3 regions of the Arthrobacter sp. D1-17 genome follow, and region 3 is predicted to be linked to each of the others. Evidence: riboswitches for the same ligand, from Rfam matches in the RefSeq annotation. Region 3 holds a riboswitch; each other region holds the start of a gene.
What was found. Region 3 has a riboswitch for S-adenosylmethionine ahead of metX (homoserine O-acetyltransferase MetX). Riboswitches for the same ligand answer to the same signal wherever they lie in the genome.

Region 1 (5,564 bases), 1.6 Mb from region 3:
CGATGATGCGCCGGACAAGCCCCGGCTGCTGGAGCCAGACGGTGGGGCCCCCTTCGACGAGGACGAAATGGGCTTGAGCGCTGAACTCAAACTCGAGCAGATCGAGACGCAGACCCGTCCGTGTCTGGACCGGGAGGAGCTGCTCCGCCAGATCCGTGCCGGCCGGGCCATGGCGGACCAGGCGGCGCTCAAACAGGGAGCCCGTGTCGCTGCGCTGGCCACCTCGCCGCTGGCGCTGGCGAGCCATACCACGCCGGATGCCCGCTATGCCCGCATGCTGGAGCGGTTCGGGCTTACAGCGCAGGAACAGCTGACCTGTGGATTCCACGTCCACACCTACATTGAGTCGCCGGAGGAAGGTGTGGCGGTCCTGGACCGGATCCGGGACAAGCTGGCCGTGCTCATGGCCCTCAGCGTCAACTCCCCGTTCTGGAACTCCATGGAAACGGGGTTCGAGAGTTACCGGACACAGGCGTGGAACCGGTGGCCGACGTCGGGCCCGTCCGCCATCTTCGGCAGTATTTCCGCCTATCGCAGGGTGGTGAAGCGCCTGCTGGAGAGCGGCGTCATGCTGGACGAAGGGATGATCTATTTCGACGCCCGGCTCTCCCGCAACCATCCCACAGTCGAGGTCCGGGTGGCCGATGTCTGCCTCCGCGCTGAGGATGCGGCCCTCATAGCCGTTCTGGTACGCGCCCTCGTGGAAACTGCGGTACGGGAATGGCGTGCAGGGGTCGAGCCTTGCCCCGTTCCTACCGTTCTCCTGCGGATGGCATCCTGGCAGGCGAGTAAATTCGGTCTGTGCGGCGAGCTGCTGGACTTCGGCAGTTTCCGCCCGGCGCCTGCCGCCGACGTGGTGAATTCCCTGGTGGACTACGTCGAACCCGTGCTGGCCGAGCAGGGTGAAGTTGAACTTGTGCGCAACGGGATCGCCGCAGTCTTTGAGCGCGGCACCGGGGCTGAGGAGCAGCGGCGCGTCCGGCAGGTTGTGACTGAGAAAGCATCGCCCGACGACGGCGGGCTGGGTGCCGTCGTCGCGCACGCTGTGCGGGCCACCATGCGGGGAACGGGCAGCGACCCGGAGGCGGATCCCGCTCCGGTGCCCGAGCTGGTGCACGTGCGCCAGTCCTGATCCCTGTCCCAGTTCCCGGGCCTAAAGCGCGAGCGGGCACTTAAGCACCGCCCGGAAGCGCGAGCGGGCACTTAAGCACCCAGTGCGCGACGGGTCTGGGGCCTCAACTGCCCGTTCGCGCCAGGAAGCGGGAAACCCACCAGCACTCGCATCGACGGGCACGTCGGTGGGCCGCCGGAGGCCTTCGGCACAGCTGCTGGTCGCTCCGCCGGTTCTTTAGTTTGGGCTTCTCACGAAATCCAACAAATCTCTGTGAGAGTGCCATACTCGGACCGTGGCGACTTGGTACTCATTCCGCGCAGAGGTGTGGCTTTACCCGGGCGAGGCAGGGTGGCACTTCCTGACGCTGCCCGTGGAGGTCGCCGAGGAAATCCGGGAGGAGTCCGCGGCGTTCCGGAAGGGGTTCGGGTCGGTGAAGGTTAGCGCCGAGGCCGGGGGCCAGTCCTGGCAGACCTCCCTGTTCCCCGACGCTCACAGCGGTTCCTATCTGCTGCCCGTAAAAAAATCCGTCCGGGCGGCTGCACAGCTTGCCGCCGGCGACGAGGTAGAGGTAAGGCTCACTGTCCAGGCCGAGCCCTGAGGATGGACCTCAGACCTGTTTGAGCGCCTGCTCGAGGTCCGCGATCAGGTCCTCCGGATCCTCCAGCCCCACTGACAGCCGCACCACGCCGTCGCTCAACCCGATGGCTGCCCGGCCCTCAGGACCCATGGCCCGGTGGGTTGTGGTGGCAGGGTGGGTGATGAGGGTCTTGGCGTCGCCGAGGTTGTTGGAGATGTCGATGATCTTCAGGGAGTCCAGCAGCGCAAAGGCGGCGTCCTTGCCTGACCGGCCGGCCGTCGTCGCGAGTTCCAGGGTGAGCACGGTGCCGCCGGCCTTCATCTGCTTCGCGGCGAGCCCGTACTGCGGGTGGGACTTGAGCAGCGGGTACTTGACCCAGCTGACGGCGGGCTGGCCCTCCAGCCATTCGGCCAGGCGCAGCGCCGTGGCCGACGAGTGGTTGACCCGCAGCGCCATGGTCTCAAGGCCCTTGGTGAGCACCCATGCGTTGAACGCCGAGAGGGCCGGGCCGGTGTGCCGCATGAGCTGCTTGACTGGCCCGTCGATGAACTCCTTGGTGCCCAGGATGGCGCCGCCCAGCACGCGGCCCTGGCCGTCGATGTGCTTGGTGCCTGAGTAGACCACCACATCCGCTCCGAGTTCGCCGCAGCGCTGCAGCAGCGGCGTGGCGAAGACGTTGTCGACGACGACTTTCGCGCCGGCGGCGTGGGCCAGTTCGCTGACCGCGGCGATGTCCACGATCTCCTGCATGGGGTTGGAGGGAGACTCGAAAAAGACGGCCGTCGCCGGGGTGGACAGGGCGTCCCGCCACTGCTCGAGGTCCGGCCCGTCCACGAAGACGGTTTCCACGCCCCAGCGCGGCAGGATTTCGTTCAAAATGACAAAGCAGGAGCCGAACAGCGACCGGGCAGCCACCACACGGTCTCCCGCTCCGAGCAGCGCGCCCAGGGCGGTGAACACCGCGGACATGCCCGAGGCGGTTGCGAAGCATGCCTCCGTTCCTTCGAGGAGGCGCAGACGCTCCTGGAAGGTGGCGACGGACGGGTTGCCGTAGCGGGAATAGACGAAGCGTTCGTCCTCGCCGGTGAATGCCCGCTCAGCTGCCGCCGCCGATTCGTAAACGAAGCCGGAGTTGAGGAAGATCGGCTCCGTGGTCTCCTGAAAGTTGGTGCGGTCCAGCCCGCCGCGTACGGCCTGGGTCTCGGGGCTCCAGCCGGCAGCATCCTGATTGAAGGACACTTAGATTTTTCCCAAATTGGTCGGCAGGCCGCGGTTCTTCCAGCCGTTCACGGTGCGCTCGCCATAGCGGTCCGGTTCGCCCTCAAACCCCTCAAGGACGTTGTAGGAGATGAAGCCCGCTTGGGTGGCGGCGATGGCTGCGGCGACGGAGCGCTGGCCGGAACGGCACAGGAACACGAGCTCCGTGCCCGGGTCCTCCGGCGCCTGCTGCCGGAGCTGCTCGATGAAGTGGGGGTTGGGGATGCCGCCGGGGAAGGTCCACTGGATGAACAGCGGGTCATTCTCGGTAGCCTTGGTTTCCGGGATGCCGATGTGGGCCCATTCGCCCTCGGTGCGCACGTCCACCAGGACGGCGCCTTCCTCGAGCTTTGCCCATGCCTCCTGCGGGGTGAGGTCGCCGGCGTAGCTCATGCGTGCCCCTCGAATGCTTCCGCGTCCAGGTTCTCGTCAGAGTCCAGCTGGTCTACTGCCGTGGCGAACGCAGCGTCGGCGGTGGCGACGGCGAGCGGGAGGATGACGGCCTGCGCCACGATCACGTCCCTGCCGTTGAAGGCGGCCGTAGGGCTGCCGTGCAGCACATAGCCTTCAGCCAGCGCCTGGGAAATGCGTTCACAGAAGGCACGGTTGTCCGGTCCTGTAATCAGGCGGTAGGCAAGCTTGTCCTCAGATGTACCCTGCTGGGATGGCAGGGTGATGCTGGCGGGGGCTTCCGTCATGACGGATCTCCTTCTCTCACGCTTGCAGCTCGAAGTGGTCGATATGCCGAGTATTCACCTGAGGCACCCCGCCGCGAGGGAGGGTTGCCGACCGGCCAGTCAGGGCTTGGTGCCGGTACTCATTACTCCCCCAAAAACTAACACCGACGACGGCGGCGCGCACCGGCGCCGTCGTCATGTTCCGTAACGCACGGAACAGCACCCTGCGGTTACAAAGCACCGGCCCGGGTGCATAATGACGGGAGATGAACCGCCGCAACGCCGGACGAAACCAGGCATCAGTGAATGAGTCGAACATCGCTGCAGTCGGACCCATGCTGCACTTTGGGTGGTTTGTGGGCCACGGGTTCGGGGTTCAGGGCTGGGGGACGCCGGGCTACGGGATCGGCTACGACTGGAAAAAACCGGCGCTGTACCAGCACGCCGTCCGGGAATTCGAGCGGGCCGGGCTGGACCTGTTCATCATCGAGGATTCCCTGACCGTGCCGGACACCTACGGTGGAACAGCCGAGGTGTCCTTGGCGCAGGCCTCCTTTGCGCCCAAGCACGATCCGCTGGCCCTCGTGCCCTACCTGCTGTCCGCCACGGAGCACCTGGGCATCGTTCCCACCGTCAGTGCGTCTTTTTACCCGCCGTTCACGGCGGCCCGGCTGCTGGCCACGCTGCAGCATTTCTCCAACTGCCGGCTCGGCTGGAATGTGGTGACCTCCGGCAGCGACCTCGCCGCCCAGAACTACGGGCTGGACCAGCAGATCGAGCACGACCTCCGCTATGAGAAGGCGGAGGAGTTTGTGGAGGTGGTACGGAAACTGTGGCGCAGCTGGGCACCGGACGCGATCAGTGAGGATTCCCGGGCCGGAATCTTCGCCGACTACACCAAGGTGCGCCCCATTCACCACAGCGGCCAATTCTTTAAGGTGCGCGGGCCGCTGAACACGGCGCCCCTGCCCGAGGAGCCCGTGCTGGTGCAGGCCGGGGCGTCGCCGCGGGGCAAAGCGTTCGCGGGAGGGAACGCGGACGTCGCTATTGCGCTCGCCCGCGGGGCAGACGGCATGAAGTCCTACCGCGACTCCATCCGGGCTGAGGCAGCCAGGGCAGGCCGGAACCCGGATGACGTCAAGGTGCTGTTCGTGCTCAAACCCACGGTCGTCGGTTCCACGGCGGAAGCAGAGGAACTGCGGACCGCGCGGAAGGAACTGACGCAGCGGGACATCGACAGCCAGCTCAACTCCATCTCCTACCTCTCCGTCATCGACTTCAAGCAGTTTGACCTGGACGAGCCGCTCCCAGAGCTGACCACCAACAGCAACCAGGGCACCCTGGAGCACTTCTCCAAAGCGGCCCCGCCCGGCTCCACCCTCCGCGAGATCCTGCAGGCACGCAGCGGCGGAGCCGGCGACAGCATCATTGGCACGGCCGGGGAAATCGCAGACTACCTGGCGGAAACCGGCGCAGCGGTGGGCGGCGACGGCTTCCTGTTTTCCGGCTTCGTGGATCCTGCCACCGTGCACGGAGTGCTGGACAAACTGGCACCGGAGCTGCGCCGGCGCAACCTGCTGCGGACAAGCTACGGCGACGGCGGCCTCCGCCGGAACCTGTTGGACTTCTAGTGCCATGCCAGTTCCAGTGCCATGACAGAGACCGGAGGACCCGAAGACCTGAAGCCGGGAACTGGAACCGGCACCTTCCTGTCCGGCATGTTCCTGATCGGCACGGCGCATGTGCGGGCTGCGGATGTGGCCAGGGCGGCGTCCGATCCCTCGGTCGAGGTTGTCCTGAGCGCCGACGCGCTGGACCTGATCAGCCTGTCCCGTGAAGTGGTGCAGGCCGCCATCGACTCCGGACACAGCGTGTACGGGCTCAACACACTGCTGGGCTCTGGCAGGGACACTGCTGTGGAGGAAGAGTCCATCCTCGA
Region 2 (5,564 bases), 1.4 Mb from region 3:
TGTACTTACCGGTTCCCGCTCCGATGTCTGCCGCGGTGCGGGCGCCGGCGGGGATGAGCCAGTCGGCCGATTGACCAGGATAACCGGGGCGGACACGGTGGTAATGCTCGCCGCCGTCCTGGAAGCTCAGTCCAAGTTCCTGCCGGCGCCCGTGGTCGAGTTTGGGGCCACCCCGTGCCACGCGCAGTCTCCTTAGGGCAGGGCCGAAAAATTTACCTTTCGAATCTACCGCAATCAGCTCACACTACGCAGCAGTCGCGGAAGTATGCGGTCCGGCGCGGAGGGCTAATCCTGGTTGCAGGGGGCCGCACCGGCGGTGCCGGGGGTGTTGGGTGCCCAGTGCGGGTAGGTGCGGGAGTCGTTGGCCGGGACCCAGCGGCCGGAATCCACCACGTAGTCCCAGCCGAGGCCGCTGCGGCGCAGCTGTTCGATGCCGGCGAGAAGGCGTTCTGCATCCTCGAGCCGGGAACCGACGCCGAAGCTTGCCCGCAGCGAGCCTGAGGGCAAGCCGAGGCGCTTCAGCAGCGGGTGGGCGCAGAAGCGGCCGTCGCGCAGCCCGACGCCGTGCTCGGCGGACAGGTAGGCTGCCACAAGTCCGGCATCATACCCTTCCACCGAGAAGTTGACCACGCCGATGGTGTCGTCCGGGTCGGTGTCGGCGAAGATCTGGTGGACCGTGACGCCCTCGATCCTCTGCAGGCCTTCCATCAGGAAGGAACGGATGGCGGCCTCATGGGCGTGCCAGCTCTCCTGGTCCAGGGCAGCGATGACTTGGGTGGCGCGGGCAAGGGTGGCTGCACCCAGGACGTTGGGTGAGCCGCCTTCGTGGCGTGCCGGACCGGTGGTCCAGCTGACGCCGTCGATCCGCGCTTCGCTGACGGCGCCGCCGCCGGCAAGGTGGGGCGTTCCGGCGTCGAGCCAGTCAGGGCGTCCGACGAGTACGCCGGAGCCGAACGGCGCGTAGAGCTTATGGCCTGAGAATGCGAGGTAATCGACGTCGTCAGCGGCAATGTCGATACGCCGGTGCGGGGCGAGCTGTGCGGCGTCCACCACGATCCGTGCGCCGAATTCGTGGGCAAGCGCCGCAAGGCGGCGGATCGGAAGGATTTCCCCGGTGACGTTCGAGGCACCTGTGACGGCGAGGAGGCTGACGTGGCCGTGCCGCAGTTCGGCCCGCAGGCTTTCAACGGTGTCCTCAAGGGAGTCGGAGGCCACGACGCTGCGGTGCGGAACACCCTGCCACGGCAGCAGGTTGGCATGGTGTTCGATGTCCAGATAAAGGACTTCGCCGGTGTGGTGGTGGTCTTCCACGGGCAGGCAGCCCGCCAGCAGATTCAGCGAATCCGTAGTGTTGCGCGTAAAGATAACAGAGTCGTCGGAGCGGCCGCCGACGAACTCACGGACGATGTTCCGGGCGTTCTCGTACACGGACGTGCTGATCTGCGATGCGTATCCGGCACCGCGGTGCACGCTGGCGTAGAACGGCAGGATCTCGTTGAGGTATGCGGAAACCACGGACAGCGCCGGGGCGGAGGCTCCGTAGTCCAGATTGGCGTAGCGCACGTGGCCGCCCTGGATCAGCGGGGCTTGGATCTCGGCGCCGGTGACTGCTGCCAGCGGCCGTCCGGCAGCGGCACAACGACCGTTGATCAGGCCGGCGGCGGTGGAAGGGAAGGTTGCAGTTGTCATGGGACCTCGCTAAGAAAAGGACCCCTGGTGACGGGGATCCGCGCTTGCCGTGTCCGTTCCGGATCGGCCTGGTCGTCACCCGGGGCACCCCACCGCGAATGGAGGGTTGCCGGCCAGCAAACCGGGGTTTTGCGCTGGCACTCGTGACCTGTAAAGAGCGTAGAACATCCGGCAGGCCGGCGAAAAAGACCAGCGCGAATGTTAAGCGGTTTGTTACGGCGTTCTTATTTTTCGCAATCAGCCGAACTTGCGACGGCGGCTGCCCACCCGAGCGGGCATCCGCCGTCGTGATATTCCAAAAAGTGGCTGTATCGCCGAACTAAAGCAGATCGTCCAGTTGCGGGTTAAGGCGCCTGAGGACTTCGGAATGAAGAATCGAGTTGGTGGCGAGCGCATTGCCGCCGAAGGGCCCGTCGGTTCCCTCCAGCGAGGTGAACCTGCCGCCGGCTTCGGTGACGATGGGAACCAGTGCGGCCATGTCGTACAGATTCAGTTCAGGCTCGCACGCGATGTCCACACAGCCTTCGGCGACCATGCAGTAGGACCAGAAATCACCGAAGGCACGGGTGCGCCAGACCTCCTCGGTGAGCGCGATGAAATCGTCCAGGTTTCCGCGCTCCTTCCAGCCGCCGAGGCTGGAGTAGGACAGCGACGCGTCCGAGAGCTTCGAGACGTTTGAAACCCTGAGCCGGGTGGCGGCTGCCAGGGAACGGCCCATGTAGGCTCCAGCGCCCTTGGCGGCCCACCAGCGTTTGCCGAGTGCCGGCGCGCTGACCAGGCCCACTACCGGTTCACCTTCATCAACGAGGGCGATCAGGGTGGCCCACACCGGCACTCCCCGCACGAAGTTCTTGGTCCCGTCGATGGGGTCGATAATCCAGCGCCGGGAGCCGTGCCCGGAACTGCCGAACTCCTCGCCGAGTACGGCGTCACGCGGCCGGGACCTGGACAGCTGGCCGCGGATTGACTCCTCTGCGGCTTTGTCTGCGTCCGTGACCGGGGTCAGATCGGGCTTGGTTTCGATCTGAAGGTCAAGGGCCTTAAACCGGCTCATGGTTTGGTCATCCACGGAATCCGCCAGGACATGGGCAAGGCGCAGATCATCGTTGTAGTTCGAAGCGGGTTGGCTCATGGTTCCAAACTACCGTCAAAGGACCACGGGGGCGGGGATGTCAGCATGCCGGAACCCGGAGAGGGTCAGCCGACGGTGCCGAGTTCCTTTGTTTCCTGTGCTTCCGCACGCGGATCAGTGCCCAGGAGCCGGCGTAGGGAGGCCAGCCGGGCGGGGCCGGACGGTCCGGCCCGCCCGGCCTCGACCCAGGCGTCCACGCCGCAGTTGACGGCACCAGCATCGTGCTTGCAGCCCCGTTCGCAGTTTTCAGTGCCGGGCTCAAGGTCGGGGAAAGAATGCAGGATTCGGTCAGGATCCACGTGGGCCAGCCCGAAGGACCGGATGCCGGGGGTGTCGATGATCCAGCTGCCGGGCGGTGCGTCCGCCAGTTTCAGCGCAAGGGCGGACGACGACGTGTGCCGGCCCCGCCCCGTGACGGCGTTAACGCCGCCGGTTGCCCGTTCGGCACCGGTCAGCGCGTTCACCATGGTCGACTTGCCGACGCCCGAGTGTCCCAGCATGACGGTGACCTTGCCGTCCAGATGCGCCCGAATCTGCGAGACGGCGTCCAGGTCGAGGCGGGCCGACAGCCCGTCGTCCGAGCGGGCGTCGATGCCCGAAGCCGCCGAGTCGGCCGTCCGGCTGATGATGACCGGGAAATCCAGGTGCCGGTAGTTGTCCAGGAGATCCGAGGGGTCTTTGACGTCCGCCTTGGTGATGAGCAGGAGGGGTTCGATGCCGGCGTCGTAAGCGGCCACCAGTGCACGGTCAATGAATCCGGTGCGTGGCTCGGGGTTCGCCGCGGCAACAACCACCACGAGCTGGTCCGCGTTGGCCACGACTGCCCGCTCGACCGGGTCCGTGTCATCGGCGCTCCGGCGCAGCAGCGTCTTCCGGTCCTGGATCTTCACGAGCCGGGCGAGGGTGTCCGGGGCTCCCGACACATCGCCCACAAGGGACACGAAGTCGCCGGCAACAACGGGGGAGCGGCGGAGCTCTCTGGCGCGGGCGGCGATGACGGTCCGTTCGTTTCCGGAGTCCTCGCCGACGACGGCCGTATACCGGCCGCGGTCAACGGTGATGATGCGTCCGGTCACGGCATCGTCGTGGCTGGGCCGGTCCTTGGTGCGCGGACGCGACCCCTTCTTGTTCGGCCGGATACGTACGTCGGATTCGTCCCAGGAGTCAGTCTTCCGTGCCACCGCTGGTCCCCGTAGCGCCGGCGTCTGTGGTACTGCCCTGCGCCAGCATGTCCGCCCACAGCTGCGGGAAGTCTGGCATGGTCTTGGCGGTGGTGCCGATGTCCTGTACCTGAACGCCCCTGACTGCCAGGCCCAGGATCGCCCCGGCAGTGGCCATCCGGTGGTCCGCGTAGCTGTGAACCACGCCGCCGTGGAGCTTGGCCGGGCGGATGATCAGGCCGTCGTCGGTCTCTTCTGCATCCCCGCCGAGGCGGTTGATTTCAGTGACCAGGGCTGCGAGCCGGTCAGTTTCGTGGCCGCGAAGATGCGCGATGCCGCTGAGCCGGGACGGTCCGTTGGCAAGAGCGCAGAGCGCTGCCACTGTTGGTGCCAGTTCGCTGGTTTCAGCGAACTCCGCCCCCTGGATCCCCGGGCCGCCTGTGACGGTGAGGGTGCCGCCGTCGAGCGTTACGGTGGCGCCCATGTCCGCCAGGATAGTCCGCCAGAGGTCGCCCACCTGCGTAGTGTGTTCCGGCCAGTCCGGAATGCGCACCGTCCCGCCGGAGGCCAGGGCAGCCGCCAGGAAGGGGCCGGCGTTGGAGAGGTCCTGCTCAATCCGTTCATCGAAGGCCCGGATGGGTCCCGGGCTCACAATCCAGTGGTTTGGGGTGGAATCGTCCACGTCCACACCGACGCCGCGCAGGACCGCCACAGTCATGTTGATGTGATCCAGGCTGGGCACGGAGGGACCTGCGTGTTCGAGATGCAGCCCTTCGGTGAAGCGTGCGCCCACCAGCAGCAGTGCAGAGACAAACTGCGATGATGCGCTTGCGTCGATGACCAGGTGCCCGCCCTGGACTTCGCCCGAGCCCTCCACTCGGAAGGGCAGCGAGGAGGGTGTCCCGTCGTCCTCGCCGCGGACGGTGACGCCGAGCCCAGTGAGGGCCTCGATGATGGTTCCCATCGGGCGCTCCCGGGCGTGGGGATCGCCGTCGAACACTGCCACGCCGTTACGGAGCGCCGCCAGAGGCGGCACGAAACGCATGACGGTGCCGGCCAAGCCGCAGTCGATGGCGGTGTCCGTTGCTTCCGCGGCAGCCTGGATCGGCGCCACTTCCAGGTCGGGGCCGAACGCTCCGTCGCCGGGTACTTCCCGGACCTCGGCGCCGAGCTGGCGCAGTGCACTGATCATCAGGGCCGAATCCCGCGAGTGGAGCGGTGCCCTGAGGCGGGATGGCCCGTCAGCCAGCGCGGCGAGCACGAGGTACCTGTTGGTCAGCGACTTCGAACCCGGGACGCGTACTGTCGCGTCGACGGGCTGCTCAGCGAACGGGGCAGGCCAGTGCGCAGCAGACCCGGCCTGGTCGGCTGAGGCTTCCGTGATGGATCCGGTCATTCCTGCTTATGCCCCCACTGCATGGTCTACGGCCTTGCGTACTGCCTTGTCGGCCTTGTGCAGCTTCTTCCCGGTAGTCTTCCGCGCGTCGGTGGCCAGGTGTGTGGCGGTCTTCCGGGCGTCCGCAGCCAGGTGCTCGGCACGCCAGGCCAGGCTCGGCTTGCCAGCCGTGTCGACCGAGGCCAGG
Region 3 (5,564 bases):
CGTCTGCGGCCCGATGCTGGATGCCGTCCGCCCCTATGCCTCGTGGGCTGACGTGTTCTGCGAGCGGGGAGCCTTTACCGAAGCACAGTCGCGGCGGGTTCTGCAGGCGTGCCGCGACGCTGGCCTCGGGCTGCGCGTCCACGGCAACCAGCTGGGCCCCGGGCCGGGAGTCCGCCTCGCTGCAGAGTTCGGTGCCGCCAGCGTGGACCATGTGAACTACCTGTCCGGCGAGGATGTCGATGCCCTGTCGGCCAGCTGGTCCGGCTGGGACGCGGCGGCGGGTTCCGGTGTACGCGGCACCGTGGCGACCTGCCTGCCGGCCTGCGATCTGTCCACCCGCCAGCCCCTCGCACCGGCGCGGCGCCTTTTGGATGCCGGCGTCCCGGTTGCGCTCGCCTCTAACTGCAACCCCGGAACGTCCTACACGAGTTCCATGGCATACTGTGTGACCACCGCTGTGCTGCAGATGGGACTCAGCGTCCACGAAGCCGTCCGCGCGGCGACGTACGGGGGCGCCCTCGCCCTGGGGCGCGAGGCCGGGAACGACGTCGACGGCGAGCGGGCGGTAGGGTCGGTCGCCGTCGGGCACCGGGCTGACCTGCATCTGCTCAATGCCCCGTCAGCCACGCACCTTGCCTACCGGCCCGGAATGCCGCTCACGCACGCCGTGTGGCGGGCGGGAGTCCGCGCCCGCTAGCCGATAGAACTGGCGCTATGTGATTTTTTAGGGTCTGTTAGAATCAGAAAACGTCATTTTGTTGACGTTCGGATCCTCGAAAGGCCCATGCATTGACCCGCACCGACCGTCTGACGGCAATACTGGACCTCCTTGCCGAAACGGGGCAGGTTGAGGTGGAGGAAATCGTCACACGGCTAGGGGTTTCGCCCGCCACCGCCCGGCGCGACCTGGACAGCCTGGCCAAGCGGCGGCTGCTAACCCGCACCCGGGGAGGGGCCACCACCGGAGCACTGGCCTACGACCTTCCTGGGCGGTACAACCGGGACGACCACGCGGCTGCCAAACAGCAGATTGCACTGGCGGCGTCGGCACTGATCTCCCCGGGCATGGTTATCGGACTCTGCGGCGGCACCACCAGCACGGCCCTCGCCCAGATCCTGGCGACGCGTGAGGACATCAATGCGCCCTCCAACCAGCCCACGCTCACGGTGGTCACCAATGCCATCAACATTGCCGGCCAACTGGCGGTGCGGCCGAACATCAAGGTCATGGTGACGGGCGGCGTCCTGAACCCGCGCTCCTATGAGCTGGTGGGGCCCTACACGGACATCATCATGCAGCGGGTAGTGCTGGATATCGCCTTCATCGGTGTGAACGGCATCGATCCGGTGGTGGGGCCCACCAACACTGGGGAGGGCGAAGCCTCGGTCAACGCACTGCTCGCCAGCCGCGCCAGCATGTCCTACGTCCTAGCCGACTCCTCCAAAGTGGGACGCCGCGCCTTCGCCACGATGGACGGCTATGAATTCACCCGGCTGATCACCGATTCCGGTATCTCGCCTGAGGACAAGGCCGCCTTCGAAGCAATCGGCACGGAAGTTATCGTAGCGCCGGAAACGCCACGGACCCGGCTGGCTTAATTCGGCCGGCGGACGCAGGCGGAGCGTGCTTCAACAGGAAAGTACGAGCAACTGAAGGCAAGATAGGAACATGCTGGTTCCCTCCCGCCGTCGTCTGCGGATCGAAGTCTGGATCGTCCTGGGGCTGTCACTGGGGCAGTCAGCGGTGTACTCAGTAGTGCAGCTGCTGGACAAGATGACCCGGGCACCCCTGGCCGAGGGCACCTCCACGCTGAACCGTTCCCAAAGCACCCGCGAGTATTTCGACCTGACGTACCAGCTCCTGGACATCATCTTCGCGCTGGTGCCGGTCCTGCTTGTCATCTACTTCATGACCGAGCAGAGGCAAACGAAAACCGGAACGGGCTATGAGAGCGGCTCGGCATTCCACAGGCTGGGTTTCGATCTTGCCCGCCCCGGACGGGATCTGCTGCAAGGGCTGGGCCTGGCGGCCCTGATTGGCATTCCTTCCCTGGGCCTGTATGCGGCAGGGCGCGCGCTGGGCATCACCACAGCCATTATCCCCAGCGCCCTGGACGCCTACTGGTGGACCATCCCGGTCCTGATCCTTTCGGCCATGCGGCATGCCATCGTGGAGGAAGTCATTGTGGTGGGCTATCTGCTGGACCGCTTCGGAAAGTTCGGCTGGTCCCTTCCGTTGGCCATCTTCGCCAGTTCCATGCTCCGCGGCAGCTACCACTTGTATCAGGGCTTCGGGCCGTTCATCGGCAACGCGGTCATGGGCGTGCTCTTCGCCTGGATCTACACCAGGACGCGCAGGGTGATGCCGCTCGTTGTGGCGCACGCCCTGCTGGACATCGTGGCCTTTGTTGGCTTCAGCCTGTTTGGAAAAGCCGTCGGACTGGGCCAGTAAATGATTCGGCCGCCATCGGCGGGTGGCGACGTTGGCACCCGCTGATGGCGGCCGAAGTGTGGTGGCAGCAAGCTGCCAGGCTTCCGGGATGGTTACTGCATCAGACAGTTACTGCATCAGATAGTCACAGCGCCGGCGGCGGTTTCGAACGTGACCGACAGGATGCCAGGGGTTCCGTGCGGAGCCACCCAGTTCACCGCCACGTCCTCGAGGGGCCTTTCCACGGGCTCGCCGAGCCATTCCGTGACACGTTCGGCCGAGCCGGCGATGGTAAGGCTGGACATCTTGACGTTGCTGTCATAGGCGTTGGACGGGTGCAGCGAGGGGTCGCCTTCCCACTTCAGCATGTACGGGACCTGCGGGTCCGCAATGAGCCCCAAAATCCCGATTTGCTTCCAGATGAGTTCGCGGCCGTCGGGGAACTTGCGGTTGCCATTGACGGCGGCGCGTCCGAGACGCTCCTCAAATGGGGCAAGGTCGTCCACTTCGACGCACCAGCCCATCCAGCCGCCGCCGGCGGCCGAGCGGGCCCGCACAGCCTGACCGAAAGGCGCCTTGTCCGACGCCGGGTGGTCCAGGACCTCCACGACCTCAAGGTATTTGTGCCCGGCGAGCGGGATAATCATGTTTCGGGTCCCGAAACGGGGGTGTACTCCACCCTTTACGGCTTCAACGCCGAGGGCGGACGCGATACGTTCAGTGGTGGCAGCCAGGCCATCGTGTTCACAGGCGTAAGAGACGTGATCCATGCGCATGCCCTCATCTTGGCATCTTGTGACGCGGCTCTCAGCTAAGGGTTGCCTAACACCCGTTGAAGCCCTTACGAAGCGTGGATTCCAGTGGTCCTTCCGTGCCGCACCTACCCCTGGAGCTTCGGTTCAGGGAGTCACATAGGCGTCATAATCTTCGCGAAGGCGGCCGCCCGTTTCGTAAGCTGGTTCAAGGTCATGAGTGCCAGCAACAGCCCCGGCTTGCTGGCCGGCAACCCTCCTTCCGCGGCGGGGTGCCCCGGGTGAAGACCTGGCCCGCGGTCAACTGGCGGCAGGCAAGCGCGTAGAAGAGGTATCCCAATGACGATCTCGGCAACCCGTACCGACGCGTCTGGCAGCACTATTTCGGAGGGGTCTGCACTCGACGGCACGCTCCGGTACGCAAACATCGGCAGCCTCAAGCTGGAGGCCGGCGGCTTTCTCCCGGAGGTCACCCTTGCCTACGAAACCTGGGGGACACTTAACGCAGACGGCTCCAACGCCATCCTGGTGGAGCATGCCCTCACCGGGGACACCCATGTGACTCGCGGCCAGGCAGGTGCTGAAGAAGGCTGGTGGGAGCAGCTGGCGGGCCCGGGCGCACCGGCGGACACCAACAAATTTTTCGTGGTCTCCATTAACATCTTGGGCGGCTGCTACGGATCCACCGGGCCGTCGTCGGAAGCTCCAGACGGCAAGCCGTGGGGATCCCGGTTCCCCCTGGTGACCCTCCGCGATTCCACAGCTGCCGAAGCGCGCCTGGCAGACCAGCTGGGCATCAGCAGCTGGTTCGCGGTCCTGGGTGGTTCCATGGGCGGCGCCCGGGCGCTGGAGTGGGCGGTCAGCTACCCGGACCGGGTTCGGCGTTGCGGCGTAATTTCCGTGGGTGCGAGCAGCACGGCCGAACAGATTGCCTTTGCGCAGGCCCAGACCCTCGCCATCCGCCAGGATCCCAACTTCAACGGCGGCGACTATTACGGGGGGCCGCTGCCTGAGGCCGGCCTGGCGCTCGCCCGCCGGATCGCCCACATTACGTACCGTTCGGCGCACGAGCTGGACTTCCGCTTTGGCCGGAACGCCCAGGGCAACGAATCCCCGCTTCAGGCTGATGCCCTCGGAGCCCGGGGCCGGTACCAGGTGGAAAGCTACCTGGACCACCAGGGGCACAAGCTGGTCCGCCGCTTCGATGCCAACAGCTACATTGCCCTGACCGAAGCTCTCATGAGCCATGACATCTGCCGCGGACGGGGGACGCTGAAGGAAGCGTTGGCCCGCACGACCGCCGATTTTTTTGTCGCCGCCGTCGATTCCGACCGGCTCTACTTCCCGTCGCAGTCCTGTGCGCTCGCCGAGGCCCTGCCCGGGGATGTGGACGTGCACGTCATTGAAGCCCCCATCGGCCATGACGGCTTCCTGACGGAGATCGGGCAGCTCAATGAGCAGCTGCGCGCACACCTGTTGGACTGACCACCGGCCGTGCGCTTTTGAACGGGGCCTAACACGCCCCTACTGGCGGGTAGGGGAACGCGCTGGTGTGCATTTTTGCAGATGCGTTCTGCACTAATTGTCGTTGAGCCTGCCGGCAATTGCAGACCATACTCATGTGAATCGGTGTTTCGTGGTGTACCTCACACGCGTTCGCCAAAGACTGGTCCCAGTGGTGTCGCGTCGACGAAGACGCCTAAGGAGTGATACATGAGTACGGAAAACTCCGCCGCAAGGCGCGTAGAGGAAACCGATATTAAGGCCTCGGGCCTGAGGAAAGTCGTCACGGCCTCCATGGCCGGCACGGTGGTTGAGTGGTATGAGTTCTTCCTCTATGCCTCTGCAGCAACCCTGGTGTTCGGCAAGATGTTCTTCCCCAATTCGGGCACGGAACTGGACGGCATCATCGCCGCATTCGTGACCTACGCGGTGGGGTTCGTGGCCCGTCCCATCGGCGGCATCGTCTTCGGCCACTTCGGGGACAAGTTCGGCCGCAAGCAGCTGCTGCAGCTGAGCATCATCCTGGTGGGCGTCGCCACCTTCCTCATGGGCTGCCTGCCCACGTTTGCGCAAATCGGCTACTGGGCTCCGGCGCTGCTGGTCTTCCTGCGCTTCGTTCAGGGCTTCGCCGTCGGCGGGGAATGGGGCGGCGCCGTGCTGCTCGTTGCCGAGCACAGCCCCAACAAGTCCCGCGGTTTCTGGTCCAGCTGGCCGCAGTCCGCCGTTCCCATGGGTAACCTCCTGGCGACCGGCGTGCTGTTCACCCTGTCGTCCACGCTGTCCCAGGAAGCTTTCCTCGGCTGGGGCTGGCGTATCGCCTTCTGGCTGTCCGCAGTGATCGTGATCGTCGGTTACTACATCCGCACCAAGGTCCAGGA

Region 1: it holds a riboswitch for S-adenosylmethionine, as region 3 does, so the genes downstream of both, M1E01_RS01375 (DUF1737 domain-containing protein) here and metX (homoserine O-acetyltransferase MetX) in region 3, are expected to answer to the same signal.
Region 2: it holds a riboswitch for S-adenosylmethionine, as region 3 does, so the genes downstream of both, M1E01_RS07030 (aminotransferase class V-fold PLP-dependent enzyme) here and metX (homoserine O-acetyltransferase MetX) in region 3, are expected to answer to the same signal.

The regions. Positions count from the first base shown of each region.
Region 1 is NZ_CP096382.1:300,368-305,931, forward strand. Features, by position in the region: gene M1E01_RS01355 (glutamate--cysteine ligase 2) at 1-1,132, shown strand, start outside; gene M1E01_RS01360 (DUF1905 domain-containing protein) at 1,407-1,712, shown strand; gene M1E01_RS01365 (O-succinylhomoserine sulfhydrylase) at 1,722-2,930, opposite strand; gene M1E01_RS01370 (rhodanese-like domain-containing protein) at 2,931-3,341, opposite strand; gene M1E01_RS01375 (DUF1737 domain-containing protein) at 3,338-3,646, opposite strand; SAM riboswitch class IV at 3,660-3,773, opposite strand; gene M1E01_RS01380 (NtaA/DmoA family FMN-dependent monooxygenase) at 3,961-5,256, shown strand; gene M1E01_RS01385 (aromatic amino acid ammonia-lyase) at 5,344-5,564, shown strand, end outside.
Region 2 is NZ_CP096382.1:1,506,095-1,511,658, forward strand. Features, by position in the region: gene M1E01_RS07025 (class I SAM-dependent methyltransferase) at 1-181, opposite strand, end outside; gene M1E01_RS07030 (aminotransferase class V-fold PLP-dependent enzyme) at 286-1,689, opposite strand; SAM riboswitch class IV at 1,725-1,838, opposite strand; gene hisN (histidinol-phosphatase) at 2,009-2,821, opposite strand; gene rsgA (ribosome small subunit-dependent GTPase A) at 2,887-4,002, opposite strand; gene aroA (3-phosphoshikimate 1-carboxyvinyltransferase) at 3,986-5,377, opposite strand; gene M1E01_RS07050 (DoxX family protein) at 5,384-5,564, opposite strand, start outside.
Region 3 is NZ_CP096382.1:2,871,448-2,877,011, reverse strand. Features, by position in the region: gene M1E01_RS13420 (amidohydrolase family protein) at 1-697, shown strand, start outside; gene M1E01_RS13415 (DeoR/GlpR family DNA-binding transcription regulator) at 790-1,599, shown strand; gene M1E01_RS13410 (CPBP family intramembrane glutamic endopeptidase) at 1,670-2,452, shown strand; gene M1E01_RS13405 (VOC family protein) at 2,569-3,207, opposite strand; SAM riboswitch class IV at 3,396-3,510, shown strand; gene metX (homoserine O-acetyltransferase MetX) at 3,523-4,668, shown strand; gene M1E01_RS13395 (MFS transporter) at 4,897-5,564, shown strand, end outside.